Regions from separate parts of the Pseudothermotoga elfii DSM 9442 genome, predicted to be linked through region 2. Evidence: predicted binding sites of a transcription regulator. Region 2 holds the regulator's gene; the other holds the start of a gene.
The links. The regulator HrcA, encoded in region 2, represses chaperone genes, less so after heat shock. The targets are predictions, from matches to a motif close to ATTAGCACTCNNANNNTNNGAGTGCTAAT.
Positions count from the first base shown of each region.

Region 1 (15,646 bases), 620 kb from region 2:
CAGGGTGGCAATGCTCATTCACCCACCAGTTAATCCTGAGGATTTCCCTAATGAGGAAGAACTCGCCAGAACAATAGAAGAGACTGTGCGTGCTGGGGTAGAGAAATTGAAACAGGAGGTGATATGACATGCGAAGAGCCTGGATTAAAGCTCTTGTGCTTGACAAAGCTCATAATTCACCAGTCGTGATTCTTGGAATTGAAGGAACAAACAAGGTGGTGCCAATCTGGATTGGTGCATGTGAAGCAAACGCCCTGGCAATAAATCTCGAAGGATTAGAATTTCCAAGGCCATTGACGCATGACTTGATAGTAAATATACTGGATGCACTTGATGCCCGGCTTGAAAAAGCGATAATACACTCAGTAAAAGATAATGTTTACCACGCAACACTTGTTATAAGAGATCTCACATTTGTTGAGACAGAAGATGAGGAAGGATCTGACGAGCACGCATTAATTGAGATAGATGCGAGGCCTTCTGATTCAATCGTACTTGCCGTTAAAAAAGGCGTGCCAATATATGTGAGCAACGAAATAGTTGAGGAGCATGCCATAGATTTGCAAATACCCGAAGACAGCTCTGATGAAGAATTCAAGAAATTTGTCGAAAGTCTGGATATAGACAAGTTCAGAGAAATGCTCAAGGATGAGCCAGATGAAGAGGGAGAAGAAGATGAATAATGAAGGTTTTGTGAAAAAATTGAATGAAAAGATGACCCGATTGATAAATAAATCAACCATGGTTGAACAGGCTATGGCATACAGCTTGCTGTCAGCTGGAAAGCGAATAAGACCTGTTCTGATAAAACTTATCTGTGAAGATATGGGTGTACAAGAAGATCTAATATGGAACCCCGCTATGGCAGTTGAACTGTTTCATACAGCCTCTTTGATTCACGATGATCTCCCCCAGATAGATGATTCACCTCTCAGGCGAGGCAGGCCATCCTGCCATGTTGTTTTTGGAAATGATATGGCTATACTTGCCGGTGATGGACTCATGTTAATGGCCTTCTGTGTGCTCAACCAAACGCCCGCTGATCCTGTTTCCAAATCGATGCTCTTCGATTTGTTTTCAAAATCAACTTACGATGTTTTGATTGGAGAAGCCATGGATGTTGAATTTACAGGAAAAGAAAAGAATATAAACGACGTTATAGAAATGTACCGGAAAAAAACTGGAGCTCTTTTTTCTTTTTGTTTTGCCATCGGCGCAATCTTAATGAAAAAACTTGAATATCTTGAAAAATTGATAAATGCGGGATCTACGTTTGGGGTATGGTTCCAGATTGTCGATGATTTGAAAGACGTCTCTGGCAAGGACGAAAATGTTGGCAAAACAACTGGAAGGGACAAAGCACTTGGAAAACCCACTGTTGTGAATATCATGGGAATTCAAGAAGCTAAGAATTTTGCCGATAATCTTTATGAGTCAGTTATTGTACAGCTTAAATCTTTGTCTCTTAATAAAGTTGTGGATTTCCTGTGTGCTTTGAGAGAGTGAGGTTGAGTGAAAAAAATTCTGGAAGTTTTAAAAAATCTCCTCAAGAGGAAGCTGTTGTTTATTGTTCTCTCAGGATCGCTGGCAACCATTGTAATTATTTTCCTTGTGCTGAGTCTCATCAACAATGAGTCAGTTATTCATCCAGATAAACAAAAAGATATTACTGCACAGGCATTGACTATTTCCATACCAGAAGGTGCTTTTAATAAGATGAAAGTTCTTCAAATTCGAAAAATATCACCTGAAAATTTGCCCGGTAAACTTTCTTCTTCTTTTGTATCAGATGTTTACGATGTTTCGCCAGGTGACGGTATAGATGAATTTGCAATGAAACCTTTGACGATAAAATACCGAATCCCCAAGAACCTCTATCTCGGTGAAGAATACGCGAATTTGAAAGTGGCGTATGTACCAGATATTGAAGAACCGGTTTATAGAACTCTTGGAGGGGCTTACATAGATATTGACAACAATGGACCATACATCGAAGTTGAAGCTTTCCATGCCTCTAAAATAGGAATAATTGCAAGCGTTCCAGAAAAGCAAAAAACAGGGCTCCAGTTGATAAAAGAAAATTCAAAAAGTCTTGAACCAATCCTGCTTTTGATTCCGGATATCGACAGAGGTTTTCTTGGCTTCATACCAAATTCAGCACGTGCCAATGTGAATATATGGAGTGAGATATTTCCAAACAGAACAGTGATGTATTACGAATATCCTATAGTAAACACGAAATCCAAATCATATATGGATAGCTACAGACAATTTTCCAGGGTCAAAGGCACAAATAGTTTCATACTTTATGAAGCGGAAAAACTTGCCACAGAGCTTCAAAGATTGAAAAACCTTGAATTCGATATCGTTGCTCATGGCATAGGCGGAATTATAGCGCGATTGGCTGTAGAAAAGCATCCGGAAATTAAAAATGTAAGAAAAATCGTTCTGATCAGTACACCAAACAAAGGGACAAATATTGTGAATCCAATCTATTTTGGAACACTGCTTTTTGGAAAACCATCAGAGGTGATTGCGTCTAATTTTTCAATGGACAGGACAATAGTCGATTCCATAAAGTCTCACCTGCTATTTTATCTTGAATCCTTGGGGCCTTTATACAGAGAAATATCTGTCTCATCCACATTGCTCAGCTCACTCTCAGAGACAAGAAAAGATATTGCATATCTTTGTGTCGTGGGAAATTCCCCTCCTATGTCAATCGATGTGAAAAGTACTCCTTTCGAAAGTTTTTATCCAGAGCTTGTCAAAGGCAGTGCAGATGGAGTTGTAACAAAAAGTAGTGCCCTGATAGATGGTGTAGAATCCCTCGTGGTTGAAGGCTCTTTTTTCGATTGTTATATATCAATTCAGTTTCAAGAAAAGTTGAGAGCTTTTCTTGCTTATGAACCTGCAAAAGTACCCGAATACAAAACAGAAACATATCCAGAAAAGATTCCCAACATACAGGGCAGAGAAATTGTGTCAGTAAAAAACGTCGATATAAGTACACCGGATACTTTCTCGATCGCCCCTGTTATGAAAAAAACGAAAAATATGCCCTTTGATGGTGTGATAGATATCCTGAAGGTTGGTTCACAGGTAATATACCTTCGCAGGGATGGAATTTATTCGACAAATGGAAAATTGTATGAAGGTAATGTTATATTCCCGCATGCGACTAACAGTAAAATGAGTTTCTATGCCAACGGTAACGTCATGTCTTACGACGGTAAAACCTTTTCAAAATTAGCTACATTGCAATTACCAGCAAATTGCATTGATCTGATATCGACAGATTTTGGGATCTTCAGTCTGGTAAAAAATGAAAAGTTGATTCTGTACAGATGGGAAGAGAAATGGGCAAAGATGTTAGAGCTTGATGGGGAGTATGGAAAATTCCTGAACAATCAAAATGTTATACTGCTTACGAATAACAACATCTATGAACTCTCATCTAATGGATTGAAAATGCTGTTGAGTTCATCAGAAATTAATAATCAGAAAATAAGTACTGATTTCACTACATTTTTGAGTATAGAAAACAATGCTTTCGTGGGTTTGAGAAGTTATGCTCTGATGGTTTATGACATGGTAAACAGGAAATACGCTCTTGTCGCTCAGGGATGGATAGATCCCGAATTTCTATGTCAAAGTGGGGAATATCTTTTAATTTGTGGCCGATCATCGATAATGTTTCTGAACCCTAAAACAATGACACTCAGAAAAGAAATTCAAAAATTCGATGGAAACATTACGAGAGCACTGACATTGGGAAAGGAGGTCTATGTGCTTGTTGATGGGAGGGTAGAAGTTTATGAATTACCTTAAACAACTACTAATTGTTGCTTTCTTCCTTAGTGGAACTATATTTGCTATGAACGAATATTACGTATCAGCTATGAATGCGTATGCTTCTGGAAATTACAAGCAGGCCCTTGAGTGGTTCGAAACAGCTATCCAGAAAGAGCCATCACTCGAGTCTTATGACCCTTTCATGAAATTAAAAATGGGGATTTGCGCTTTTGCAACGGGAGATTTTCAAAGGGCAAGAACTTACTTGAGATCTTACCAGGGAAACGCCACTGCCGAAAAAATCTTGCAACTGATAGATCAGGAGAATGAGCCAACCGAGGAATGGATGGTGTGGATCAGATCAAAAATTCCGGAAACAACCTCTTTGGCAACACCCGCGGAATTTACCAGGAGTAGCACATCGGTCTTTTTGCTTGTGGGAATATTCGTACTTAGCTTTTCTGCAACGTTTCTTGTTATGCACCTGTTAAAGCACCGCTTCAAAATCATCAAAGAGAAGAAAGAGCACTCTTCGGAGAAATCTCTTGAAGAGGTTATTGAAAGTAATATAAATGAGATAGAAAAACTCGTTCAGGAAATAAATCCTGCTGAAGAAGAAAGATATGAACAGTCAGATGAGGAGCTGAAAAAAATAGAAGCTCAACTCGATTCTATAGTTCAGGAAATCCTTGCCAAAGAAAAGCCAAAAGCCCCCGAACGACAACCTATCAGCGATGAAAATCCTTTCGAAATCCTGAAAAAGCTTGAAGAGAAAAATAACTACGATGAAGAAGATGCAAAGGTACTTTCAGATTTGATGCAAAAAATAGTCAGTAACCAGGAAAAATCACAAGACGAGAAGGAGCTGTAAATTTACTGTCAACGATGTAATATATCCCTTCTCTTCCAGCAATTGTGCCTATGTAACCAAAATTAAGGTTATTAAGTAGTGTTCCGCAGGTGAATACATCCGAAACTCTGACATCGAAGCCTGTTACATCGATACTTTCATAAATCCGAACCCTGTTTCCCGCAAAAAGCTCCCCATCGATTTCAGTGTCAGTTGATGTTAAAGTCACCTGAATGGTCATGTTAGGAGAAAAAATCGACTCCACCCAGCTTATTCCGGCATTCGAACTTTTTACAACTCCAACCAGGCGTTTTGAATCTGGGTCAACGGCAACATCACCCTCTTCAGCATCCGCTGCTGCCAGGATATAATAACCTCGCACTCCAAGCACGGGTGTATACTCAGCAAACAGATGAGAACTGATTTCAACACGCTGAGATGACTCTTTTTTAAGAGAGAGCTCAACTCCTTCAATAACCCGAATTGAAAAAACCCTGCTCTTTTTAAATCCAACAGTTAATAAATTGCTGAACGAGTAAACTGCAGCACTTATGTTTCCTGAAAGGAGGATGTCTATAGCGAAAATCAGTGAAAAAATAAACATTAAGGCAATAAGTCTACTAATCTGCCTTGAGTGCATTTAATCCACCTGCTGAAGTTTTTTGAGTATCTCTATTTTTTCCAAAACCTTTCCTGCGCCTCTCGCAACACAGGTCAGAGGATCTTCAGCTCTAACGACCTTTATACCTGTCTCTTCCTCGATCAATTTGTCGATACCTCTGATCAAAGATCCCCCTCCTGTTGCAACAATTCCACGCTCGACAATATCTGTTGCAAGCTCTGGAGGTGTTTTTTCAAGGGTAGATTTTATACTTTCAACAATAGTTGCCACAGGTATCATCAATGCGTCACGAACCTCTGCTCCTCTGAGAACGATTCTCCTTGGCAAACCTGTTGAAAGATCTATCCCGGTAACAACAGTTTCAAGAGAATCATGTTCTTGGCATGGAAAAACATTACCTATATCTATTTTGATCTTCTCGGCAGTTCTCTCCCCTATTGCTATCCGGTACGTCTCGCGAACATACTGAACAATAATTTCGTCCATTTCATCTCCAGCAATCCTGATTGAATCCCATACAACTATACTTCCAAGGGATATAACAGCAACTTCTGTGGTTCCTCCACCTATATCAACGATCATATTCCCGTTAGGTTCTTCAACATCCAGATCAATTCCTATCGCGCTTGCCATGGGTTCTTCTATTAAAAAAACTCTGGCAGCACCGGCTTCAAGCCCAGCTTCGAGTATAGCTCTTCTTTCAACATCGGTAATGCCAATAGGTACACCTATTACCACTCTCGGCTTAAAAAGCGTTATCGAAGATTTTGCTTTTCCAATAAAATATTTGAGCATAGAGAGAGCTACATCATAATCTGCAATAACTCCATCTCTCAAAGGTCTAAGTGCAATTATAGAAGCGGGTGTCTTACCGAGCATCAATTTCGCTTCCATGCCTACTTTTAAAACCTCTCCAGTATCAGCATTTATTGCAACAACAGAAGGTTCATTCAGAACTATACCTTTTCCTTTAACGTACACAAGGGTATTCGCAGTACCAAGATCTATCCCCAGATCTCTTCTCACATTCACGGTATCATCCTCCATTAAATACAATTCATACTTGATTCTATCATGGTGGTTTCACCATTGACAAAATTTTCTAACAAATTCACGCGTAAATCGTCAAAACAAGCTGTAACATCTGTACAATATAAAACGCAGAAAAGGTGGTGAACGATGAAAACAAAAATCTTTCTTGGAGTGATTCTCAGTCTGGGCGCAAGTGGCCTCATATCTTTTCTGGTATCAGGCAATCAAATCATCTCAGCCTTAGAGAAGATGAACCTCTGGTATTTCCTGCTTGCATGTTTTATATATCTTCTTTTCTTAGTACTTGATTCCCTGAGAACTAAACTTCTCCTCTCACATGCAAAAATAAATATCAGCTACCTGAAATGTTTTCAAAATACATTACTTGGACTTTACACAAGTGCTGTAACACCTTTCTCGGCTGGCGGTCAACCGTTTCAAATTTATCATCTGAATAAAAATGGTGTTCCTGTCGAGGCAGCTTCAATGACGATAGGGGTGAAATTTATCTCTTCTTTCACGTTGATGGTATTCAGTACATTTTTTCTCCTGCTGATCAGAGGAAAGTCATTATTGACAACCGCAGGATCAACTTTACTGGTCTATTCCGGACTGGTTTTAACATCAAGTATATACCTATTCTTTCTTTTGCTCATCTTTTCAAAACCATTTGCGCAGAAAATTATCATGTCCAGATTTTTCACCAGAATTGTCTCCATCCTTACAAAAAAAGACCCAAAAGCCGTCTGGAAAAAAGCTTTCGACTCACTGAGCAATTATTTTGAATTGCTCAGAGGTTTATGGATTTCCTCTAAGTTGATTGTTTTGATCACTGTGATAATAACGTTTTTTAACATAATCATCACTGCAAGTTTACCTTATATTATATCAATAAGCTTTGGGCTCTCAGAAATCGATTATCTACAATTTGTTTGTGCATTTCTTACAATGAGTATGGTTGTCTATTTTGTACCAACCCCTGGCTCCTCGGGAGGTATAGAAGGCGCATTTTATTTAATGTTCAAAAATCTTTCATCCAGTGAATTCAGTGTGGCTACAATGCTTATCTGGAGATTGATAACATATTACGCGATACTCATTATTGGTTCCCTATCGCTCTCAAAGATGATATTCTCATCTAAACAAACAAAGCAATTATAAAAGAAAGAACATACATCAAGCCACAAATAAGCATGGCTTTCCAGCCTCTTCTATTGTGGCCTTTCATCTTCTCTTTCTCGTCATTTTTCATGGCCCTCAGCCCAAGCTCAAAGCTCAGAATCGCAAAGATCAAAACCATTGAACCTGCTATAAAAAACGTATTCGATATCAGTTCCAAGTTCTCACCCTTTCAGAAGGCGTTTCTTATATTTTGAAACCCCTCACCAAAAATATAACGGGCTTCACCAACAATTATAAATGAACCTTTATCGGTTTTCCGTATGAAAGATATGAGCTCCCCAAGCTCCCTTCTTCTCAACACAACGAGAAGTATCTTTCTCCTTTTTCCTGTATAAACTCCTTGACCATCTATAAAAGTTGCTCCTCTTTTAAGATCGTTTACAACAAAATCGGCAATGATGTCATTTTTGTCCGATATGACAACAACCTGCGTGGAAGTTTCTATGCCCTTCATTACGAAATCTATCATCAAGCCGTTGATAACTATGGCAAGTATTGCATACATTCCTGTTCTCAGATCAAAGGTAAAACCCGCAAGAATTCCAACAGCGAAATCTATAAACAACAGCGTTGTCCCCATAGATGCCCCATAATAACGATTGAATATTCTTGCAATAATATCAGTTCCACCCGTCGATGCGTTTTGAGTAAAGGTTATGGCCATACCAATAGCAGTTAACAGATCTCCGAAGAAAACAGCGAGCATCATATCCCCAGCCAAATATTTTGGTAATTTTATAAATCTATCAAGTATATCTACAAGAAATGTCATCAAAAAAGTACAATAAACAGTCTTCAAACTAAAATCAAAGCCGATTGTGATTAAAGCAATAAGAAAAAGCAGCGCATTAACAATATACATCCAAACACCAACAGGTAATTTTATAAATGCATTTAAGATCATCGCAATACCGCTGGCTCCTCCTGCAGCAATATTATTCGGTATCAGAAAAACAACCAGCCCAACAGCCGTTATGAAGACTCCTACCGAGGAAAGAATATATTCTCTTATAAGTAAAGGCTTGTTCACCCAATCACCTCCCGGACAGATTCCTGCGAAATTGTATCATAACTTCTTCAATCTTCTATGTACATAAGTGCAACCAGAATGATAAGAAGAGAAAAAACATTCAAATAGGTATTTTTCTGGCACTAATTTTTCATAACTGGTTATACTTGTCAATAACTGCGAAAATTGGTACTTGATAACTTCCGAAGAGTGGTGTATGCTATAATTAGCACTCAAACAGTTCGAGTGATAATATTCAAAAAAATGAAAGGAGGTTTCGTTTATGAAAGTAACGCCACTTGGCGAAAGACTATTGATCAAACCTTTGAAAGAAGAGAAGAAGACAGAAGGAGGAATAGTTCTTCCAGATTCTGCGAAAGAGAAACCCATGAAAGCAGAGGTAGTTGCCGTGGGTGAGAAAGTCGAGAATATCGATGTCAAGGTTGGAGACAGGGTTATTTTCTCCAAATATGCTGGTACGGAAATTAAGATTGATGATGTGGATTATATCATCATTGATGCGAACGATATATTGGCTAAGATTGAAGAGTGAAAGGAGGAGTGAGTAATGCCGAAACTATTGAGATTCGATGAAGAAGCACGCAGATCGCTCGAAAAAGGTGTAAACAAAGTTGCTGATGCAGTGAGAATCACACTTGGACCAAAAGGAAGAAATGTCGTTATAGAAAAAAGCTGGGGTTCACCAACTATTACCAATGACGGTGTTTCTATTGCCAAAGAAATCGAGTTAGAAGACAAATTTGAAAACCTTGGAGCTCAGCTTGTAAAAGAAGTAGCCTCCAAAACAAACGATGTTGCGGGTGACGGAACGACAACAGCCACCGTTCTTGCACAATCAATGATCAGAGAGGGACTCAAAAACGTAGCAGCAGGATCCAATCCAATACTTTTAAAGCGTGGTATTGACAAGGCTACCGAAAAAGCCGCAAAGTATATAAAAGACAAGGCAAAGAAACTTTCTGGTAGAGAAGATATCGCTCATGTTGCTGCTATAAGCGCAAACAGCTCTGAAATAGGGGATCTCATTGCAGAAGCTATGGACAAAGTTGGGGAAGACGGCGTCATCACAGTTGAGGACTCAAAGACCTTGGAGACCTACGTTGAATTCACGGAAGGTATGCAATTTGACAGAGGATATATTTCTCCATACTTTGTAACAGATGCAGAGAAAATGGAAGTTGAACTGAAAGAACCCTTCATTCTCATCACAGATAAAAAACTGAGTGCTGTCAAACCTTTAATACCCGTCCTTGAAAAAGTTGCCCAGACTGGCAAACCAATCCTTGTTATTGCAGAGGATGTCGAAGGAGAGGCATTAACAACACTCGTTCTCAATAAATTGAAAGGTACACTCTCTGCTTGTGCGGTAAAAGCTCCTGGTTTTGGTGACAGAAGAAAAGCTATGCTTCAAGACATCGCGATTCTCACAGGTGGAACAGTGATAAGCGACGAACTCGGTATAAATCTCGAAGATGTTGCCATCGAAGATCTTGGAAGGGCTGACATCGTGAGAGTCAAAAAAGACGACACAATTATAATAGGCGGAAAAGGAAATCCTGAAGAGATTAAAAAGAGAATAGCTCAGATAAAATCACAGATCGAACAGACTACATCTGAATACGAGAAAGAAACCCTGCAAGAAAGAATGGCAAAGCTTGCCGGTGGAGTTGCAGTTATAAAAGTCGGCGCTGCAACTGAAACAGAGCTCAAAGAGAAGAAACACAGAATAGAAGATGCTCTGAGTGCAACAAGAGCAGCTGTCGAGGAAGGCATTGTACCTGGCGGAGGAGTAACATTGATCAGAAGCAGAAAAGCCGTGGAAGATGTCCTGAAAGAACTTGATGGAGATGAAAAAGTCGGTGCAATGATTGTTTACAAAGCGCTCGAGGCTCCTATCAGACAGATTGCTGAAAATGCCGGTTATGATGGAGCAGTTATTATAGAAAAAATCCTTGCATCGAAAGAAGAATCATATGGATTCGATGCTTTGAAAGGTGAATATACTGACATGTTCAAAGCTGGAATCATCGATCCAGCAAAAGTCACAAGAAGCGCTCTGCAAAATGCCGCCTCTATTGCTGGAATGCTTCTGACAACAGAAGTGCTTGTTGTTGAAAAACCAGAAGAAAAGAAAGAAACACCTCCCGCAATGCCACCTGAATATTAATCCGGCAAAATCAATTAAGGAGGGCGAATGCCCTCCTTTTTTCTTTTAGAAAAGGAGCATTCCCTGGATTTTACCGTAGAATTTGAAAGTTAGTCTCGTATAAGTTCTATATCTGGCTCTTTGACAAGAAAATATTAGTACTTTGTTTACATATTCACTCTACAAAAGCTTTTCATTTAATTGTTAGTTTTATACATTTCGTATAATATATAACGGAAGGCGCCAACCAAGATCTTGGTGAAAGGTCCACACGTACATTGGGATAGGTCTAATCTCTCAGAACTTGTACACCTTAGTTTATTATCTATTGTTTGGTCGCTCGAAGCTTTCGATATCCCCATCTACAACGTAGAAAAGTTGATTGGGTTGAACAGTCTCTACATTGAGTAGTTCAAGATATTTCTGATGATCTCTTTGTCTGAGCTTTGCCAAAAGATGCTGAAACTCGTATTTCAACTGTCCTTTGGTGACTTTGAGTTTGATGGATGTATCTACCTGTGAAAGATCGATCTTGGAGATATCGAAGTTGTAGTTTCTCTTTTGTGCTTGCTGAAATACGTGATACAGATATGTGTTTATGGATTTCAGTGGAGATGGATGGTTTTTGAATCTTTCAAGTTGAGGATGGCTTCTATATCCTTTAGTTTTAAAAGATAAAACAGCCTTTGCAAGGAGTGCTTCTCTCCAGACACCAAGCAGTCCTTTTCTATCCAGGTAACTAAGGTCTATCGACCACAACCTCATCTGATCACCAAGATAATTATTACCACAATGAGTTTCTAAAAAATCCATTCAATAGTTTTCATATTTTCCCGCAGCTATCGGCTGCGGTTTTGTTTTACGCTGTATTTCACTGATGGTTTTGTGTGTAAACAAGAAATTCGACATAGTTTGTTGTATAATTAAATATGGTGCCACGATAGGCGGGGGGCTGGCGGTCCCCTGTACCCGAAACCCGCCATAGCGGGGCCGAAATCCTGCTTGAGGCTACTTAAGTCGGGAAACAGGCTGAACTGAACGTGATGAAGGCTGGGTCCTGTGCAACGATGTACCATGAACCTGGTCAGGTCCGGAAGGAAGCAGCCATAAGTGGTTCACATCGTGTGCCGCAGGGGAGCCTGGCTGGAGCGGGAGGTGCAGTCATGCCCCGGTTCGGGTAAGTCGACAGCAGGTTCGTGGCACCTTTTTGTTTATTAAAATTTTTTGACTCGTACGATCAAAATTATTGACAGTTTAAAATATTAACTATATAATCCATAATGGGTGGTGCAGAATGGACCTCGACAGTGAAAAAATCATGAAATCGGTTTTCGACCTGGTACTCGCCTTCTCAAAAATGCTCAATTTCAACAGCGAAGTTGAAAATCTCCGGGCAATTGAATTATACGTGCTACTGTATGTTGCTCAGAAAGGACCACAAAAAATGAGCGAACTTGCGGAAGTTTTTTCAATGACAAAAAGCAACATTACTTTTTTGGTAGATAATCTCGAAAAAAACGGTTTTGTAGAAAGGGAAAGGTCAAATGAGGATAGACGGGTTATATACATAAGATTAACTGATCGCGGGCGCGATATTTACAGACAAATACTCGACGATTTTGCAAAGCTGATTGATAAAGTTGCATCGCAAATACCAGAACAGGACCTTTTGATAATTTCTGACGGTTTCGAGAGGCTTTCAAGGCTGTTCAGAACGGGGGGAGAAAGATGATACTGGTGACAGGTTCAACGGGTCATCTGGGGAATGTTCTGGTTAGATTTCTTGTCGCCAGAGGATACAGTGTGAAAGCAATGGTTGCACCATTTGAAGATACAAAGCCGATAGAAAATTTACCACTACAGATAGTGCAAGGCGATATAAGAGATCACGATTTTGTGGTAAATTCATCAAAAGATGTCGAAGCTGTATTTCACCTGGCTGCAACAATATCTATACTTGGCAAAAAGAAAACGGTTTACGATGTGAATGTAAATGGTACAAAAAACGTAATCTCAGCTTGCATAAAAAACAAAATTGGCAAACTGGTATATGTCAGCTCTATACATGCTTTTTCAGATCAAAAGCCAGGCTCTTTAATTGATGAGTCTATCCCAATAGACCCCAAAAAAGTTAAAGGCGATTATGCAAAATCAAAAGCAATGGCAACACTGGAAGTTCTCAAAGCAAGTAAAGAAGCAATTGACGCTGTTGTAATATGTCCAACAGGTATCATTGGTCCCTACGACTGGCGAATCAGCGAAATGGGGAAGTTGTTGATTCTCTATTCAAAAGGTTTGTTAAAGGTTGGAGTTGATGGATCTTTTGATTTTGTGGATGTTCGAGACGTTGCAAATGTATTAATATCCGCATATGAAAAAAACGAATGGGGAGAAATATTCATCGCAAGTGGTCACCACACAACTGTTCGAGCATTGATACAAATGCTTGAAAAAATCAGAAAAAAACGATCAGTGAATGTATTTCTTTCAAAATATATAGCCTATCCAATCTCTCTTTTAACTGCCTTATATTATTTTGCAGCGAAAAAAAGACCCCTTTTAACGCCTTACAGCGTTTATACACTGAGCAGAAATTACATCTACTCAAACAAAAAAGCCTCAGAGAAACTTGGCTACAATCCGAGAAATTTACAGGAATCCCTTAAAGATGCCATCCAGTGGTTTGAAGACAACGGTTACCTCAAACCAGCCAACGGGAATTTACGAAAAAATACCAGAATGCACCTGTCCTTGGACAAATGATGAACGACAGAGTTTCTTTAGAAACTCTCAAAATTTATTGTTAATCTGCATAATATTTACAGAGGTTTCCAAGATAACCACAACTTTTGGATAAAGAACAAAAAAAGAAAATCATGAAGAAAACACTATAAAAAAAGTGAGGCTCCACAGAGCCGAACCAATGGGAAAAACCTCTGCAAGGATATTGGAGAACAATCCCCATATTTGTGTGAGTCATGCCTCTGTGAGGCAGGAAGTCACCTAATTTATTAGGTGGATCACTTAAGGTGGATCGGATCACTTAAGGAAACTTCCAGACAACATTCCTATTGATGAACTATCCGCTTGATTCTTTCGATAAGCTCAGCTTCGTAGTCCTGTTCAATTTTCTCGTATTCTTTTTCAAAAAGCGGCGACGATATGAGAAAATCAGCACTCGATCTTGTAATTGCCACCGGTATATTGTAAACTGTGGCAATCCTCAGCAGTGCTTTTATATCAACGTCATGCGCTAAAGGCTCAAGCGGATCCCAGAAGAAGATAAGCATATCTATTTGGCCCTCTGCTATCTTTGCCCCTATTTGCTGGTCACCACCCAATGGCCCGCTTTTGAACCTGTTTACCTTTAATCCTGTTTTTTCCTCTATTAAGGAACCTGTTGTGCCTGTCGCATAAAGTTCATGCTTGGACAAAGTACCTCTGTTGAACTGGACCCATTCTATGAGATCTTTTTTTCTCCGATCATGCGCAACCAGGCATATTCTCTTCTTTTTGCCAAGCCTTATCCGTTTTTCCATAAGCATACCCCCTATTTAAATTCATGCTTCATATTATCATTTGAAAATGATTATACTGTGACACATTGCCGAATAATGCATAACTTTATTTTTCATTATAGAATAGCGAAATGGTACAATTCATTTGTGAAGATTTTTAGGAGGTGATTGCATTGTATGATGCGGTTGTCATAGGAGCTGGTCCTGGTGGATATGTAGCTGCTATAAAGCTTGCGCAGCGTGGAAAGAAAGTAGCCGTGGTCGAAAAGTCATTTGTTGGTGGCACATGTACAAACTGGGGCTGTATTCCGACCAAGGCATTGTTGAGCAGTGTCCACCTTTACAGCGAAATAACAGAAAAAGGAAAGCAACTCGGCATCAACGTTGAAAAAATATCGTACGACTTTTCAGCAATGAAAGCTCATATGAATAAAACCGTCATGATGTCGCGTAAAGGTATAGAGTACCTGTTCAAAAAATACGGCGTAGAACTGATAAATGATACTGCCACAGTCGAGTCAACCAGTGTTGTCAAAACGTCAGATAAAAAACTTGAGACTCATAATATAATTCTTGCAACAGGATCTGTCCCAACTCTTATTCCCCCTTTCGATCAGATTCCAGGTATCTGGACAAGTGATGATGTATTTAAAATGGAAAAACTGCCGGAGAGCATCCTTATAGTGGGAGGAGGGGTCATTGGTATAGAGTTTGCCACATTTTTCTCCACACTCAAGATACCCGTAACTGTGGTGGAATTGATGGATCATATTCTGCCAGGTGAAGATAAAGATGTTGCAGAAACAATTTCAAAATCATTGAAGAAAAAAGGTGTCGAGATTTACGAATCATCCAGAATCACTTCCGTAGAACCTGATTCTGACGCGTTCAAATGTATTATTGAAACCAAGCAAGGAACTGTAGAAAAAATTGTCCAGAAAGTGCTTGTTTCTGTTGGAAGAAAGCCAAATATTCCCAAAGATATTGAAAAAATTGGTGTGAATATTCAAAGAGGAATCAAAACAAACAATAAAATGCAGACTAGTGTACCGAACATCTATGCAATTGGTGATGTCCGGGGCCAAATAATGCTTGCTCATGTTGCTATGTATGAAGCCGTTGTAGCAGCAAAGAATATTTGTGGTGAAGATGTGCATATGGAATACTCGGCTGTCCCAAGCGTGATATTTTCCAATCCCGAGGTAGCAGTTGTGGGAATACGTGAAAAAGAAATTGATCCTTCAAAAATCAAGGTCTTCTCTTTCCCTGTTAGTGCAAACGGAAGAGCAAGAACTATTCTTGAAAGAGATGGATTTGTTAAAGTAATCGCCGATAAAAATTCGCTGAAAGTTCTTGGCATGGCAATAGTAGGTCCATCTTCAACCGACATGATCATGGAAGGCGTTGTGGCTGTCAAATTTGGATTGAAGGCAAATGAACTGGAAGAATTGATTCATCCACATCCAACTTT
Region 1 covers NC_022792.1:323,816-339,461, reverse strand. The annotation lists gene TEL01S_RS01595 (lysophospholipid acyltransferase family protein) at 1-127, shown strand, start outside; gene TEL01S_RS01590 (bifunctional nuclease family protein) at 129-683, shown strand; gene TEL01S_RS01585 (polyprenyl synthetase family protein) at 658-1,506, shown strand; gene TEL01S_RS01580 (esterase/lipase family protein) at 1,513-3,831, shown strand; gene TEL01S_RS01575 (tetratricopeptide repeat protein) at 3,818-4,666, shown strand; gene TEL01S_RS01570 (hypothetical protein) at 4,626-5,285, opposite strand; gene mreB (rod shape-determining protein) at 5,286-6,314, opposite strand; gene TEL01S_RS01560 (lysylphosphatidylglycerol synthase transmembrane domain-containing protein) at 6,447-7,460, shown strand; gene TEL01S_RS01555 (hypothetical protein) at 7,438-7,638, opposite strand; gene TEL01S_RS01550 (YitT family protein) at 7,651-8,511, opposite strand; gene groES (co-chaperone GroES) at 8,774-9,043, shown strand; gene groL (chaperonin GroEL) at 9,059-10,678, shown strand; gene TEL01S_RS01535 (pyrimidine dimer DNA glycosylase/endonuclease V) at 10,979-11,422, opposite strand; RNA gene ffs (signal recognition particle sRNA large type) at 11,593-11,857, shown strand; gene TEL01S_RS01530 (MarR family winged helix-turn-helix transcriptional regulator) at 11,952-12,389, shown strand; gene TEL01S_RS01525 (NAD-dependent epimerase/dehydratase family protein) at 12,386-13,420, shown strand; gene TEL01S_RS01520 (methylglyoxal synthase) at 13,726-14,196, opposite strand; gene lpdA (dihydrolipoyl dehydrogenase) at 14,349-15,646, shown strand, end outside.
Region 1: groES (co-chaperone GroES) is a predicted target of HrcA. The motif match lies at 8,716-8,744, and genes of this name have one in related genera.

Region 2 (15,646 bases):
AGAAATCAATATAACAATAATCGACAAGTTGATAATCTCCTTTTTTATAGCCAAAAGTTACCATAGGTTTCGATGAAATTCTATCCAGCAGTTTTTTATCATACAAAACTATGGCTGTTCCATTTTTTTGCATATTCTCGATTAATTGGAGTTTTCCTCTCAATATCATTTCCTGATTTCCTGCTATTCCACGATGTGCTGTTCCAACATTCAGCAAAATTGCCACGTGAGGCATGGCTATTTGGCATAATCTTGCAATATCTCCAAATTTATTCATAGCCATTTCTAAAATAGCGAATTTCTCCGCATTGTATTCATTGAGAATCGATAGTGGCAAACCGATCTCCGTGTTCAAATTTCCTGGATTACGAAAAGCCCTGTCTTTTCCCAAGAGCTGATAGAGGAGTTCTTTCGTGGTGGTTTTTCCGTTTGAACCTGTTATACCTATCACAACTGGATTATGTTTTTTTAATTTTTCTCTGGCATTGCTGAGCAAAAACTCAATTGTGTCATTGACAGTTATCAATTTTTCTTCTGGAATATGTTGTAGTTTTTTTTCGGCAACGACATAAGCAGCACCTTTGTTAATTGCTTCATTGGCGTAAAAGTGTCCATCAGTTTTTTCACCTTTAATGGCTACGAAAACACATCCGGGGGTAACTTGCCTTGAATCAACGACAAAGCGAGAATTCTCAAACACGTTTTTTCTCCTTTTCGTATTCTTTCAAAAGGATTTTTCTAATTACTTCAGCGTCCTTGAATGGAATTTTCCTCTCGTCGCTGAAAATTTGATATTCTTCATGTCCCCTTCCTGCTACTATGACCATATCTCCGCGATTTGCCAAAGTGAGAGCTGTTTCTATTGCTTCCTTTCTGTCTGGAATAACGAGATATGGTGATCCTGATGGAACACCTTTCTCAACTTCGAATAATATTTCCTCGGGATCTTCTCCTCTTGGATCATCGGTTGTTATTATGCTTACATCAGAGTATCTGCAGACCACTTCAGCCATCATTGGCCTTTTTCCTTTATCTGCCTGGCCACCAGCTCCAAAAACTGTTATGATTCTTCCGCTTGCGATTTTTCTTGCAGTGATAAGGGTTTTTTCCAGTGCATCCGGGCTGTGAGCAAAATCAACAACGATATCGATACCCACCAGAGCGCCTTCACGTATGAACTGAAACCTTCCTTCTACTCCCTCAAAGCTTTTAATGGCTTCTATAATAGACTCAATATCGTATCCAAGTTCACAAAGAGATGCAATTACAAGTGTTGCGTTGTATGCGTTGTGTATGCCGGGTATGTTGATTGAGCATTTGTGTTCTCCGAAGCGGCTTTTCAAAACGAAATTTGTTCCGAATTTGTCTATTTCTGCAGATAGAATTCTGTAATCACTATTCTCAGACATGCCGTAGATTACTTTTTTCACTCTTTTGTTCACTATATGCTCGAATTCATCACTGACAACCGCTATACCGAATTCTTTTAATAGATCAAATATGTGGAGCTTGGTCTTTATGTATTCGTCAAAAGTTTGGTGGAAATCAAGATGATCACGCGTAATATTTGTCAAAGCAGCAATGTCAAATTTTACAGACTCCACTCTTTTCATAGCCAAAGAATGTGATGAAACTTCCATCACAAAATGTTTGCCACTTCTATCAACTGTGTTTTTCATTGCTTTGAGAATTTCTATTGCATCTGGTGTTGTATTGTCATGGTGAAATTTTTGCTCTCCAAGTATGTCATAATAAATTGTTCCAAGCATGCTGCCATTACTTCCGAGAGTCTTCAGGACGTGGTGAAATAAATGAGCTGCCGTTGTTTTTCCATTTGTCCCGGTTATACCTATAGTAAGCAGTTTGTTGAATGGATCGCCGTAATATAAAGCAGATAAGATAGATTCAGCAAGTCTGCTGTCACTCACAACCACGTGAGGAAAATCCACTGATATGGGATGCTCAACAACAAGAAATGAGGCACCTTTCTTGATTATTTCAGAAGCTATTTCATGAGAATCAAATCGACTTCCTTTGTGACAAATGAACAAATATCCCGGACGAACCTCGGTTGATTTATTGGTGATGCCTGTTATTACGATATCTTCTCCATCAAACTGGAGATTCAGGGTTACTTCATCGATAGCTTCAATCAGATTTCTGACAAGCATTGTTGCACCACCTCTAAACAATTGTAACACCGCTTGTAAAGCTTGACAAGTTTTCCAGGTTATGCTATGCTAAAATTAGCACTCAAATGATGAGAGTGATAAAATGAGGCGTGAATCAAGAATAAATGAGAGGCAAAAAAAGATTCTTTACTGTGCTGTACGTGAGTATATAATGTCAAAGAGGCCTGTGAGCTCCGAGCGGGTTCTGGAGGCTTCAGATCTCTCATGTAGTGGTGCGACTGTGAGAAATGATCTCAGAAAACTTGAATATCTTGGTTATTTGCATCAACCTCACACGTCAGCTGGAAGAATTCCAACTGATAAAGGTTATCGATTCTATGTAGACGAAACGCTCAGTTTGATGAAAGAATACACGCAGCGCTCATCTTCGATTTATTCAAAGTATCCTATTACTTTTGGTGATATGGAGAAAATACTCGAAGGGGCGGCCATGGCCCTTTCGAAGATTGCTAAAGGTGCTGTTATTCTTGAAAAACCAGCCGTTGAGAAACTCAAAATTCTCCGTGTTGCAATAGCACCAGTCACCAGAACTTATTATGTGGTTTCCATGGTAATGGAACTTGGGCTGGTAAAATTTATACCATTCAGGACTTTTCAGGAAATAGATTATCTATCACTGGAAAGTATAATGAATCAGCTTCTAAGTGGGCGAAATATAGAAAATATGAGTGATCGAATCTTGGAAAGCGAAATTGATCAATATTTGATAGATCTTTCAGAGTATCTCGTTAACACTTTAAAAGAAGATTTCAGAAATGATTTAATTAAAGTTGGTATTGATACATTGATCAACGCTGAAGATTTCGATGTGGAGGAGGTCAGAAAGCTGTCAAATTTCTTTTCAGACGATTTGATGCTAAGAAAGGTGTTTATTAATGCGAAAGAGATTCCTGCGGTCTTGATTGGTTCTGAACACGGTGTATCTGGTCTGGAGAATCTCGCTTTTTTCATCGACGGATACAAAAAGGAGGACAAATTAATGGGAAAAGTGATGGCCATCACTTCCAAGGTGGTCAGATATGAAGATATATTCAATTCATTGAGATATATGACAAGTAGGCTTACAGAGTACTTTACGGTTGCAACCAGAGAGGAGGGAAAATAATGAACGAAAATGAAAAACCCCAGATTACCGAACAAAAAGAAAATCAATCGGCATTAGATCAGCTCATTAAAGAGAAGCATGAGTTACTTGAACATCTAAGACAGCTCAAGGCACAATTCGAGAACTACAAAAGAGATTCATTAAGAGAAAAAGAACAGGTTTTGAAAAATGCCAATGAATACTTCCTTGTGAAATTAATTCCTGTGCTTGACGATATGGAAAGAGCTTTCGAAGAGGTTCGAAGATCAAAATCATACAAAAATTTCTACAGCGGAATGGAGATTATATACAAAAAGCTCTGGAAAATTTTGAACGATGAAGGACTTTTCAAGATAGAACCAAAAGAAAAATTTGACCCGTTCGAACACGAAGCAGTGGAACGTGTTGAGACAGATGAAAAAGAAGAATATTCAATTTTGAAAATCCTGGAAAATGGTTATAAATTTCACAAAAAAATTGTGAAGCCTGTGAAAGTTCAGGTAGCAGTCAGGCCAAGAGGTGAAAACGGTGCCAAGACAGAGTAAGGATTATTACGCAATCTTGGGTGTATCAAGAGACGCTTCGCAGGATGAAATAAAAAGGGCTTACAAAAAACTTATAAAGCAATGGCATCCCGATTTGCATCCAGAGAACAAAAAAGAAGCCGAAGAAAAGTTCAAAGAAATACAGGAGGCTTACGAAGTTTTAAGCAATCCTCAAAAAAAAGCTATGTACGATCGCTTTGGTTATGTTGGAGAAGCTGAGTTTTCCCAGCAGACTTCCTCAGGTTCGTTTGAAGATATTTTCAAAGATTTTGAAAGTTTCTTAGGAAGAGATATCTTCGACATATTTTTTGGGGAAAGAGGAACGCAGGAGAGGCAGCAGAACAGGCGAAGAACAGGTGAAGATATAACGCTGAATATTGAAATTGATTTTGCCGACTCTCTTCTTGGGAAACAGATACCTGTGGAGTATGACAGGTATGAACGTTGTGAGCACTGTCAAGGGCAAGGAGTTGAACCAGGCAGCGGTTATCAAACTTGTCCGAGGTGTCACGGTACGGGTGTCATAAGAGAGGAAAGAAGGAGCATTTTTGGGGTTTTTGTTAGTACAAGGACTTGTAGCACTTGTGGTGGTACTGGCAGGGTCATAAAAGAAAAATGTCATGTTTGCGGCGGAGCGGGTAGAATAAGAAATCGCTTTAGGACTACTGTCAATATACCCGCTGGGGTTTCTGATGGGGCCAGGATAAAAATTGAATCAGGTGGTAACGCTGGTTACGGTGGTGGACCGTATGGTGATCTGTATGTTTTGATCCATGTCAGACCAGATAAGAGATTTAGAAGACAGGACGATGATATATATGTTGATGTAACGGTAGATTATCTCGAAGCCATTCTTGGTACCACTATGAAACTCGATTTGCCAACGGGAAATTCGACAATGCTTCGAATACCGGCAGGTACTCAGCCAGGGACAGTTTTTAGACTTAAAGGAGAAGGTGCTCCATCAGTAAGAACAGGTAGGCGCGGTGACCTGTATGTCACAGTCAATGTTCGAATACCAAAAACTCTTTCCTCTGAAGAAGCAAAGCTTTTAAAAGAACTTGCAAAAATAAAAGGAATAGAATCTTAAATTAGCATCAAATAACCTCAAAAATGCCAAATAAACCAGATCAGGGTCCTTATACCCGTTTGTTTTTTTATTTTTTATCTATTTACAACTATTTTAGAACATGATAGAATAAAATGTAAATATTATGCAAAAGGAGGCGCAAGGCATGAGGCGCCAAGATTTGTTTGATTTCCTTCATCGCAATCCTTCCATTCAAGAAGCAAAAGCGCTCGCCAAGAAACTCGGATTAAAAGTCAAGAAAATGATGAAAAAACAGGAGGTATACAAATTAATCAGCGAATACGCTTCGAAATTACCTGAGGAAGCTACATCTCCACCTGCTTCTGCGAAAAGAACTGTGCAGGAGATTAACGAAATTCCTTTTTCGTATGGATCAGATAAGATAGTGCTTCTACCGGTTAACCCTCACCTTGTTTATCTTTATTGGGATCTGTCTGCAGAAACTTTTGAAAAACTTTCTAAAGCCGGGAATGTAGTCGTGAGATTGTACGATGTGACGTTCATTATTTTTGATGGAAAAAATGCCCACAGAATTTTTGAGGCTGGGATTGATCTCGGTGTCTGCAGAAATTATTATTTTCATGTCCCGATGTCCAATGCAGATTACATTGCAGAAATAGGTTACAAAAATGGCTACGATTTCATCCCGCTACTGAGATCAAATCTTTGCAAGACACCTTCAGATTCTCCGTCACCTTCTAACAGACAGAGATGGTATATAAGAGGAAAGAAATACGTGTTTGTAGGTGAAGCTTTTTTAAAGCCTGTTGAGCACATAGGTGGTAGCCGTGGTTCAAGTTTCTCAAATCTGGCAGGTGATAGAAAGTGATCGGTTATTTCAGCCTTGTTCTTCACTCTCATCTTCCATATGTTCATCACCCAGAACATGATTCTTTTCTTGAAGAAAGGTGGTTTTTCGAAGCAGTTATCGAAAGCTATATACCTTTATTGATGACTTTCGATCGACTTGCTCGGGATGGAATATCTTTTAAAGTAACAATATCTCTGACCCCGCCACTTCTTGAGATGATGAAAACAAAAAGCCTTCAGGAAAAATTCTTAACCCACGTAACCCAACTTATCGAACTCTGCGACAAAGAAATAGTTCATGCAAGGACCCTTGAAGAAAAAGAACTTGCTCTTTTTTACAAGAATAGATTTACTCAGGTACTGGAGTACTATAAATCTCTGAACTGCGATTTGACCAGCGGATTTAAAAAACACTCACTTGATGGAAACATCGAACTTATCACATGCAACGCCACACACGGATTTTTGCCTTTAATGCAACATCAACCTGTTGCTGTAAACTCACAGATAAAACTTGGAGTAAGAGCTTTCCAAGAAGTATTTGGTTTTCCTCCGAAAGGCATGTGGCTTGCTGAATGTGGTTATTATCCTGGTTTGGATGAGATTCTCAAAAGACATGAATTGAGATTTTTCTTTGTTGACTCACATGCACTTTGGTACGCTGATGAAAAACCAAAATATGATGTTTACAGGCCTGTAATGACTCCATCTGGTGTTTTCGCTTTTTCGAGGGATCCAGAATCGAGTGAACAGGTCTGGAGTGCCTCAACGGGATACCCTGGCGATTACAGATATAGGGAGTTTTATAGAGATATAGGTTTTGACAGAGATTTTGATTACATAAAGCCATACATAGATCCAAGCGGTGCACGTGTGAATACAGGTATCAAATATTACAAAATCACTTCCAAAGAATTACCGCTGGACGGTAAATCTTTCTACAATCGTGATGATGCTTTAACAGCTGCAAAAGAGCATGCTTTAGATTTTCTTGATAAGAAACTTACTCAGATACAAAGACTTTATGAGCTTTTTGATCAACCTCCAGTCGTGGTAGCTCCTTTCGATACGGAGTTGTTTGGGCACTGGTGGTTTGAAGGGCCAGAATTTCTGGAATATTTCTTTAGAGAAGCCGCGAAGGTTCGTTCAATGAAACCTCTGACAGCTTCCGAGGTCCTCGAAAAATTTGATTCGTTTCAAATACTCACACCGGCGGCTTCTTCGTGGGGAAACGGCGGCTACAATGAAACATGGTTAAACGGAAGAAATGACTGGATATACATTCATATGAACGAATTGAGTGACAGAATGGAGAAACTTGCAAGTGAATTTAAGGACGAGCACGATTTGTTAAAAATAAGAGTACTGAACCAGATGCTCCGTGAGCTTTTGCTTGTTCAATCGAGCGATTGGGCCTTTATCATTACGACAAACACCAGTGTCGAATATGCAGTTAACAGAATTAAAACGCATGTGAAAAGGTTTTTAGATCTGGAAAGACAGTTTTTGAGCAATAATATAGATGAAGAATATCTTTCGCAAATTGAGCAAATGGATGCGATATTCCCCTGGATAGACTACAGGGTATATAGTCGTTAGCAGAATCCGAGAGGAGGGATACAGTGCCTGCCAAATATTACGAAATCAGGTGGCACTCAAGAGCTGGTCAAGGTGCGAAAAGTGCCTCGCAGCTTTTGGCAGAAGCAGTTTTGGATATGGGTAAGTATGCCCAAGCTTTTCCCGAATATGGTGCGGAGCGATCTGGTGCGCCTATGAGGGCATTCAACAGAATTAGCGATGGGAAGATTACTATCCATTCATCAGTTGAGAAACCAAATGTGGTTGTGGTGATCGATGATACGCTGTTATCACCAGCGGTTGTCGAGGGCATAACTGAAGATGGTGTTTTAATTGTTAACACAACCCACCCTGTCGACTACATTAGAAAGAAAACACATTTTAATGGCAAAATTTGTACATTGAAAGCAACTGATATAGCCCTTGAGGAAATTAAAAGAGGGATACCAAATACAGTTATTCTTGGTGCAGTTGCGAAAATTACAAATGTTGTGACACTTGAATCGCTCGAGCAAAAAATCAAGAATATGTTTGGAAAAAAGCTCTCTGAAGAGATGCTTGAAGCCAATCTCAGAGCTTTAAGACGGGGTTACGAGGAGGTGGCCTGCGATGGCTGAGTTGAAGAAATGGAATGAAGTTCCAATTGGTGGAATTATTACTGAGCCGGGAACTGCACGCAAATACAAAACCGGCGACTGGCGCGTGAAAAGACCTGTTTATGATAGATCAAAATGTATAGATTGTATGATGTGTTGGTTCTACTGTCCGGACCTTGCTATTATTCAGGAAAATTCTGTTATGAAAGGGATAAATTATTTCTATTGTAAAGGCTGTGGTATTTGCGCTAATGTTTGCCCAAGAAATGCTATTGAGATGAGACCCGAAACAGAGTTTTCACACGAGGAGGAGTGAGTATGAAGCTTACCAGACAGGCTATAACTGGAGCACAGGCAGCCGCTTATGCTATGAAACAGATTGAACCTGATGTAGTGGCTGCTTATCCTATCACCCCTCAAACACCCATAGTTGAATATTTTGCAAAATATGTTGCCGATGGTGTAGTTAAAACAGAAATGATACCTGTTGAGAGCGAGCATAGTGCGATGAGTGCACTTGTTGGTGCCGCTGCTGCAGGCGCAAGAGCAATGACAGCAACCAGTGCCAATGGACTTGCACTAATGCATGAAATTGTTTATATAGCTGCTTCATTGAGACTTCCTATAGTAATGCCGGTTGTCAACAGAGCACTTAGTGGGCCAATAAATATACATTGTGACCATAGTGATACAATGGCAGAAAGAGATTCAGGATGGATACAGCTTTTCTGCGAAGACGCGCAGGAAGTTTACGATTTGACAATCATGGCTGTAAGGATTGCCGAACATGAAAATATAAGACTGCCTGTTATGGTTAATCAGGATGGATTCATCATTTCTCATGGAGTAGAAGCGGTTGAATTGTTGCCTGACGATGTTGTCAAGAGTTTCGTTGGTCAGTTGAAGCCTCTCTATCCTCTCCTTGATGTGGAAAATCCAGTGACATACGGTCCTCTTGATCTATACGACTATTATTTCGAACACAAAAGGCAGCAAATTGAGGCAATGAAAATGTTTTTGAGGTATTCTCAAAAATATCTGAAGAGTATTACAAAATTTCTGGCAGGAAATATGATTATGTTGAACCTTACAAAATGGAAGACGCACAGTATGTTATGGTAGCTCTTGGTTCAACTAATGGGACGATAAAATATGTTGTTGATCAATTAAGAGAAGAAGGAAAAAAAGTTGGGTTGTTAAAAATATGGATGTTCAGACCATTCCCGAAAGCTGAAATACAGAGGTACCTTACAGGTAGAAAAGCCGTTGTCGTTCTCGATAGATCGGCTTCTTTTGGTGCAGAAGCACCTCTATATGAGGCTGTTAAGTCGTCTCTGTATGAAGTAGCATCGAAGCCGCTTCTTGGTTCCTTTGTCTATGGACTTGGCGGCAGAGATGTTAATCCAGAATTGATAAGGTACGCTTTTGAAAAGGCTATCAGTCATGAACTTGTTGCAGACCAGGAATTGTACCTTGGTCTGAGAGAATGAGGAGGTGCATTGAATGCCGTTGACAATGAAGAAACTCGCAGAGATTTTTACAGATAAAGACCCTGGTTTAACGCAAGGGCACAGAATGTGCCCTGGATGTGGCGCACCAATAACTGTAAAAATAGCATTAATGACCGCTAAAGCACTCGGATACGAACCTGTAATAGGATTTGCGACTGGTTGTATGGAAGTTTCATCAACAATCTATCCATATACTTCCTGGACGGTTCCTTATATACACAATGCTTTTGAAAACGTAGCTGCAACAATTAGCGGTGTTGAGACTGCTTATAGATCTCTTAAAAAATCCGGGAAAATTCCATCTGATAGAAAATATGCCTTTTTTGCTTTCGGTGGAGATGGAGGAACGTATGATATAGGTTTACAGTCACTTTCCGGTGCTATTGAAAGAGGACATAAATTTATATATATTCTTTATGATAATGAAGGTTATATGAACACGGGAAACCAAAGATCTGGCTCAACACCTCCCGGTGCAGATACAACCACTGCACCTGTTGGAAAAAAGATACCAGGAAAGCTTCAATTGAAGAAAAACATCGTAGAGATAGTAGCAGGTCATGAATATGTTTATGCCGCGACAGCTACTGCTGGTGAACCGATGGATTTTATAAGCAAGATTGAGAAAGCACTGACTTTCGAAGGTCCGTCGTTTTTAGCTGTATTGAGTCCCTGCGTCAGATACTGGAGAGTTCCAGAAAATCGGACAATTGACATTACGAAGCTTGCTGTTCAGACTAAATATTGGCCTCTGTATGAGGTGGATCGCGGTGTTTATAAAGTCACCAGAAAACCATCGAGTTTCAAACCTGTTTCTGAATTTGTCAAAGTTCAGGATAGATTCAGACCTTTACTTCAAAAACCAGATGCAGAAGAAATAATAGATGAACTCCAGCAATATGTTGACAAAAGATGGGAAAGATTGCTTGCTCTGGAGGAGGCCACAAAAGATAAACCCGTGAGATAATCTTAACCACCCCAGGGGGCGATGGTGTGGATGCATTGATTGTTATAGACATGCAGAGAGATTTTGTGGACCCTGATGGAGCACTTTATTTTGCGGGCGCCGAGAAGGTTGTTGCGCCCGCTATTGATGTTATCAAAAATTCAATGGAAAGATCTGAAATTGTTATAACAACGCAAGATTGGCATGAAGCAAATGATGAAGAGTTTAAGATGTGGCCAAGCCACTGTATTAAAAATACGCCTGGTGCTGAACTTATTGCTCCTTTGAGAGAGCTTCTTCAAAATTATCCGAAATATTACCCAGTTTATAAAACCAGATACAGTGCATTTTACGGGACAGAGCTTGATAGAATTTTGAAAAATTTCTCGATAGATAAAGTCCAGGTTTGCGGAGTTGTTACGCACATATGCGTTCTTTTCACTGTTGAAGAACTCAGAAACAGAAATATCAAGGTAGAAGTTTACGAAAAAGCAACAGCTTCATATGATCGTGAATTTCACGAATTTGCCCTGCGTATGATGAAAGAAGTCCTTGGTGCTGAGGTGATTTTATGAGAAAAAAAAGACTCGATCCAAAGGTATTTAAAGTTCCCATAGATCGCATCAGAAATGACTATTATTCAGATATATATTTCTCAAGGTATGTTGAGGTACTCAAGAAAGACAACAGACATCCAAGGGTTCTGTACCAATTTTTTCCAAGAAAAGATTGCACAGTTGTTGGTATAGACGAGGCGCTGGCAATTTTAAGGTTTGCGACCGGATATTACAAAGACGAAGAAAAAGCCAAACAGATATTTCAGGAGATCCTCTCACTTGATAAAGCTATTCAGGCTGCTTCTGTTGACATGAGGACAGATATTGTTTTGAAATATACTGAACGAAAATGGGATTTGAGAATAAAATTGAACCAGCTCTGGGTAGATAAATGGGATGAGATAGAAGTCAAGGCCCTTTATGATGGCGATGAAGCAAGGGAATGGGAACCTATCATGACTATTGAGGGAGATCCAACGTATTTTGGGTATTTAGAGACAATACTCTTAGGAGTCATTGCAAGGGCCACGAGCACGGCTACAGCCGTTAAAAACGTTGTTAAAGCTGCGAACGGTAAACCAGTTCTGTATTTCAGCGCCAGGTTTGATCATTACTGGGTTCAGGCAACCGACGGGTATGCAGCACTTTGCGCCGGTGCTTTTGGTGTCTCGACAGATGCCAACGCTGATTATTGGGGAGCTCAATCCATGGGAACAATGCCACATGCCCTTATAGCAGCGTACAACGGAAGCACAGAGGAAGCTGCTGTGGCTTTTGACAAACATATGCCTGAAAACGTGAATCGCATAATTTTGGTGGACTGGGATAATGACGTTATTGGGACAACCTTGAGGGTTGTTAAATCTTTCTATGAAAAGCAAACCGGAAAGAATTTCGTTTTGGGTGTGACTGATCCTTCCCCTATAATAGGTGTGGGCAAGGGAAGGATATGGGGGGTAAGATTTGATACTTCTGGAAATTTGAGGGATATTTCAGTTGTTCCGAGGGACGAATCTTCATTGGGGGTTTGTCCGGAGCTTGTCTGGCGTGCACGGCAGGAGTTTGATAAAGTTGGCTTAAAGGACCTAAAAATAGTTGTTTCAGGAGGATTTGATGCCGATAAAATTTCTCTTTTCGAGAAACTAAGAGTGCCTGTAGATGTGTATGCTGTTGGGTCAAAATTACTCAGACACAAGGTTGACATTACAGCTGATATAGTTGAGGTTGATGGAAAACCGTGTGCGAAAGTTGGACGGATTAAACAGGATACTTCAAGACTTGAAAGAGTTTTCAAAAGATACTGGGAAGAGGAGGTGTGATTATGACAGAGAAGGGTACATGGACAGTGAAGACAGGGTTTGCAGATATGTTCAAGGGCGGAGTCATAATGGATGTAACAACAGCAGAACAAGCAAAAATAGCAGAAGAAGCTGGCGCAGTTGCGGTTATGGCACTTGAGCGCGTACCGGCGGATATACGAAAAGCTGGTGGTGTTGCCCGCATGGCAAGTATTGCAAAGATAAAGGAAATCATGCAGGCTGTTTCAATACCTGTTATGGCAAAGGTAAGAATTGGCCATATTGCTGAGGCGAGAATTCTTGAGGCACTCGGGGTAGATTTTATAGATGAATCAGAAGTTCTTACCCCGGCAGATGACAGATTTCACATAAACAAACATGAATTCAAAGTTCCCTTTGTTTGCGGAGCGAGAGATCTTGGAGAAGCCCTCAGAAGAATTGCTGAGGGTGCTGCTATGATAAGAACTAAAGGTGAAGCAGGAACAGGAAACATAGTTGAAGCGGTTAAACATATGAGAAGGGTTATGGATGAAATAAGAAGACTCACAACTATGGCTGATGAGGAACTGGTTTCTTATGCCAAGGAAATAGGCGCACCTGTAGAACTGGTAAGGGAAGTCAAGAAACTCGGTAGACTGCCTGTTGTGAATTTTGCCGCAGGTGGTGTTGCTACTCCTGCAGATGCAGCACTGATGATGATGCTTGGCGCTGATGGTGTTTTCGTTGGATCTGGTATTTTTAAATCGAAAGATCCTGCAAAGATGGCGCGTGCTATAGTTATGGCTGTGACTTACTGGAATGACGTTGATATGTTGCTCAAGGTTTCTGAAGATATAGGGGAGCCGATGCCAGGGCTTGAGGTTGAAGAATTAGAAGTTCGGATGCAGGAGAGAGGATGGTAAAGTTGACCATAGGGGTTCTGGGGCTTCAGGGTGATTTTAGGGAACATCTCTGGGCTTTGCAAAAACTTCAAGTTGAGACAATTGTAGTAAAAACCGTTGAAGATCTTAGAAAAACAAAAGGGCTTATAATACCGGGCGGTGAATCAACAACAATAGGCAAACTTGCAAGATTGACGGGAATAGCAGATGAATTAGAAAAGCTGGTTGATCAGGATTTCCCAATTTATGGGACCTGTGCAGGTATGATATTACTTGCTAAACAAATAGTGAATTATCCGTATCAATACAGCTTTGGCTTCATGGATATAGTTGTAGAAAGAAATGCCTACGGTAGACAGGTAGAAAGTTTTGAAGTTAATCTTGATATACCATCGACTGGAGGTTTATTCAAAGCAATTTTTATAAGAGCTCCTAAGATTGTTGAGTGGGGTGAAGGAGTGGAAGTTCTTGCTCGTTATGGAGATTCACCCGTTTTAGTGCGGCAGGGTAATTTGCTTGCGAGTTCGTTTCATCCAGAGCTCGGCCAGGATTTAAGAATACACAAATATTTTCTTGAAATGGCAGGCGTTAAACATGCGGGTATATGTTGATATTGTTGATGAAAAAACAAAAGCAAATATCTTTCATGCAATTGGCATGTGTTGCGGCGTAGCTGTTGCCGATGAAAAAGATGCCGATCTTTATGTTGGGGAAAAGGCGCATCCATTTCTTGACTCTGTAATTGTAAACAGTCACATACCGGATGATCTGGATCAAGTTGTAGATGTGATACTACCTGGCCAGGAGCTTGATTACTATCTTATGAAATTCAAGCTGATGTATTGCTATGTTCTGACAAGATGCAGTATAGAAACTTTTCTGGATGAAGAAATATATAAATCGCAAAGGTATAACATCCCCCTGTCGATTGCCATGGTAAAAGTTTGTTCCGATGAGGAATTTACCACGCGAGCCCTTTACAATAATGCAAAAAAACAGGCTAGAACCTCTGACAGAATTGTTCTTTATGATAAAAACACCCTGATAGCTATTCTCCCATACGCTGGTTTGGATGGGGCAAAAGTTTTTGTGGGTAGATTGATCAGACGTGCAAAACGCATAAAGCTGCCAAAAACGAGTCATTTTCCAGATGTCATAGCATCGATATGTCAGATAACAAATGAAATAACAGATGCATCAGATTTACTTTTAAGACTTGAAGAGACTGCTAAGGATGCTGTTTTGGCCGGCCAAAGGATCGTTACAATATAAAAGGCGGCAAAAGCCGCCTTTTATATGCCAAGTTCTGCAAAGATTCTTTCTACAAGCTCTCTTCCAACTTTTGCCTGTGCTTCATGAGTAGAGGCACCTATATGAGGAGTAGCAGTGACATTGGGGAGTTGTAATAATTTTTTTCTCAGATCATCTGCAGGTGGCTCAACTTCAAATACATCGAGTGCAGCTGCATAAATTTTTCCAGAGCTGAGAGCATCGTATAGTGCCTGTTCATCTATCACTCCTCCGCGTGAAGCGTTTATGATTATCACACCATCTTTCATCTTGGATATTGTTTCAGAGTTTATCATGTGCTTTGTTTCATTTGATAATGGAACATGCAGAGTTATGATATCTGAATTTGTAAACAATTCCTCAAGGCTGACAATTTTGACTCCTTCGAAATATTCAACGAATGGATCATACGCAATGACTTTCATGCCAAAAGCGATTGACCTTTTTGCGACTTCTTTTCCTATGGTTCCCAATCCTACAATACCTATTGTTTTTCCATAAAGCTCATGTCCCTCAAGTTCTTTTTTGGTCCAGAGTCCTTTTTTCAAATCGCATGTGCCTCTTGCAATATGTCGAGATGCACTAAGTATCAGACCAAATGTTAACTCTGCTACAGATATGGAACTTGCTCCAGGTGTATTCAAAACTTTTATTCCTTTTTGCTTTGCTGCAGTAACATCTATATTGTCAAGACCAACGCCAGCTCGCCCAATTACCTTTAATTTTTCGCCTTTATTTATCAGATCTTCAGTAACTTTGGTGGCGCTTCTGACAATAAGAACCTCTATTTGCGGTATCAGTTCGAGTAGTTTATCCTTATCAAGATGTTCACACGTTACCTGAAGTTGACTTTTTGATTTGAGCAAATTTAATGCTTCCTGATCCAGAGGATCGTTGATATGAACTCTTATCATCCAGCTACCCCCTCGCGTTTAAGGGTTTCCATTGCTGCTCTGACACCAGTTCCAAGTTCAATTTTATAACCGAGTTCACTTAAAGTAAATTCCAGAGCTGATATTGCAGTTATAGTATCGAACATCGACACATATCCGAGATGTGCTACTCTGAAGATTTTTCCAGATAGGTGTCCTTGCCCGCCGGCAATTGTTACACCATATTTGTCCCGTATGATTTTAACAAGTTTTTTTCCGTCTATGCTTTCTGGAACTTTTACTGCTGTGACAACATTTCCCGGCCTCTTTGAGAATAACTCAAGATTAAGTGCTCTCATTGCGTTTCTCGTCGCCTCTCCCAAAATTCTATGTCTC
Region 2 covers NC_022792.1:1,874,451-1,890,096, reverse strand. The annotation lists gene TEL01S_RS09220 (UDP-N-acetylmuramoyl-tripeptide--D-alanyl-D-alanine ligase) at 1-700, opposite strand, end outside; gene TEL01S_RS09215 (UDP-N-acetylmuramoyl-L-alanyl-D-glutamate--2,6-diaminopimelate ligase) at 693-2,171, opposite strand; gene hrcA (heat-inducible transcriptional repressor HrcA) at 2,275-3,297, shown strand; gene TEL01S_RS09205 (nucleotide exchange factor GrpE) at 3,297-3,821, shown strand; gene dnaJ (molecular chaperone DnaJ) at 3,805-4,911, shown strand; gene TEL01S_RS09195 (DUF4912 domain-containing protein) at 5,057-5,740, shown strand; gene TEL01S_RS09190 (glycoside hydrolase family 57 protein) at 5,737-7,320, shown strand; gene TEL01S_RS09185 (2-oxoacid:acceptor oxidoreductase family protein) at 7,344-7,916, shown strand; gene porD (pyruvate synthase subunit PorD) at 7,909-8,211, shown strand; partial or broken gene porA (pyruvate synthase subunit PorA) at 8,214-9,385, shown strand; gene TEL01S_RS09170 (thiamine pyrophosphate-dependent enzyme) at 9,399-10,373, shown strand; gene TEL01S_RS09165 (cysteine hydrolase family protein) at 10,400-10,927, shown strand; gene TEL01S_RS09160 (nicotinate phosphoribosyltransferase) at 10,924-12,228, shown strand; gene pdxS (pyridoxal 5'-phosphate synthase lyase subunit PdxS) at 12,231-13,109, shown strand; gene pdxT (pyridoxal 5'-phosphate synthase glutaminase subunit PdxT) at 13,112-13,699, shown strand; gene TEL01S_RS09145 (hypothetical protein) at 13,683-14,360, shown strand; gene TEL01S_RS09140 (D-2-hydroxyacid dehydrogenase) at 14,381-15,292, opposite strand; gene TEL01S_RS09135 (pyridoxal-phosphate-dependent aminotransferase family protein) at 15,289-15,646, opposite strand, start outside.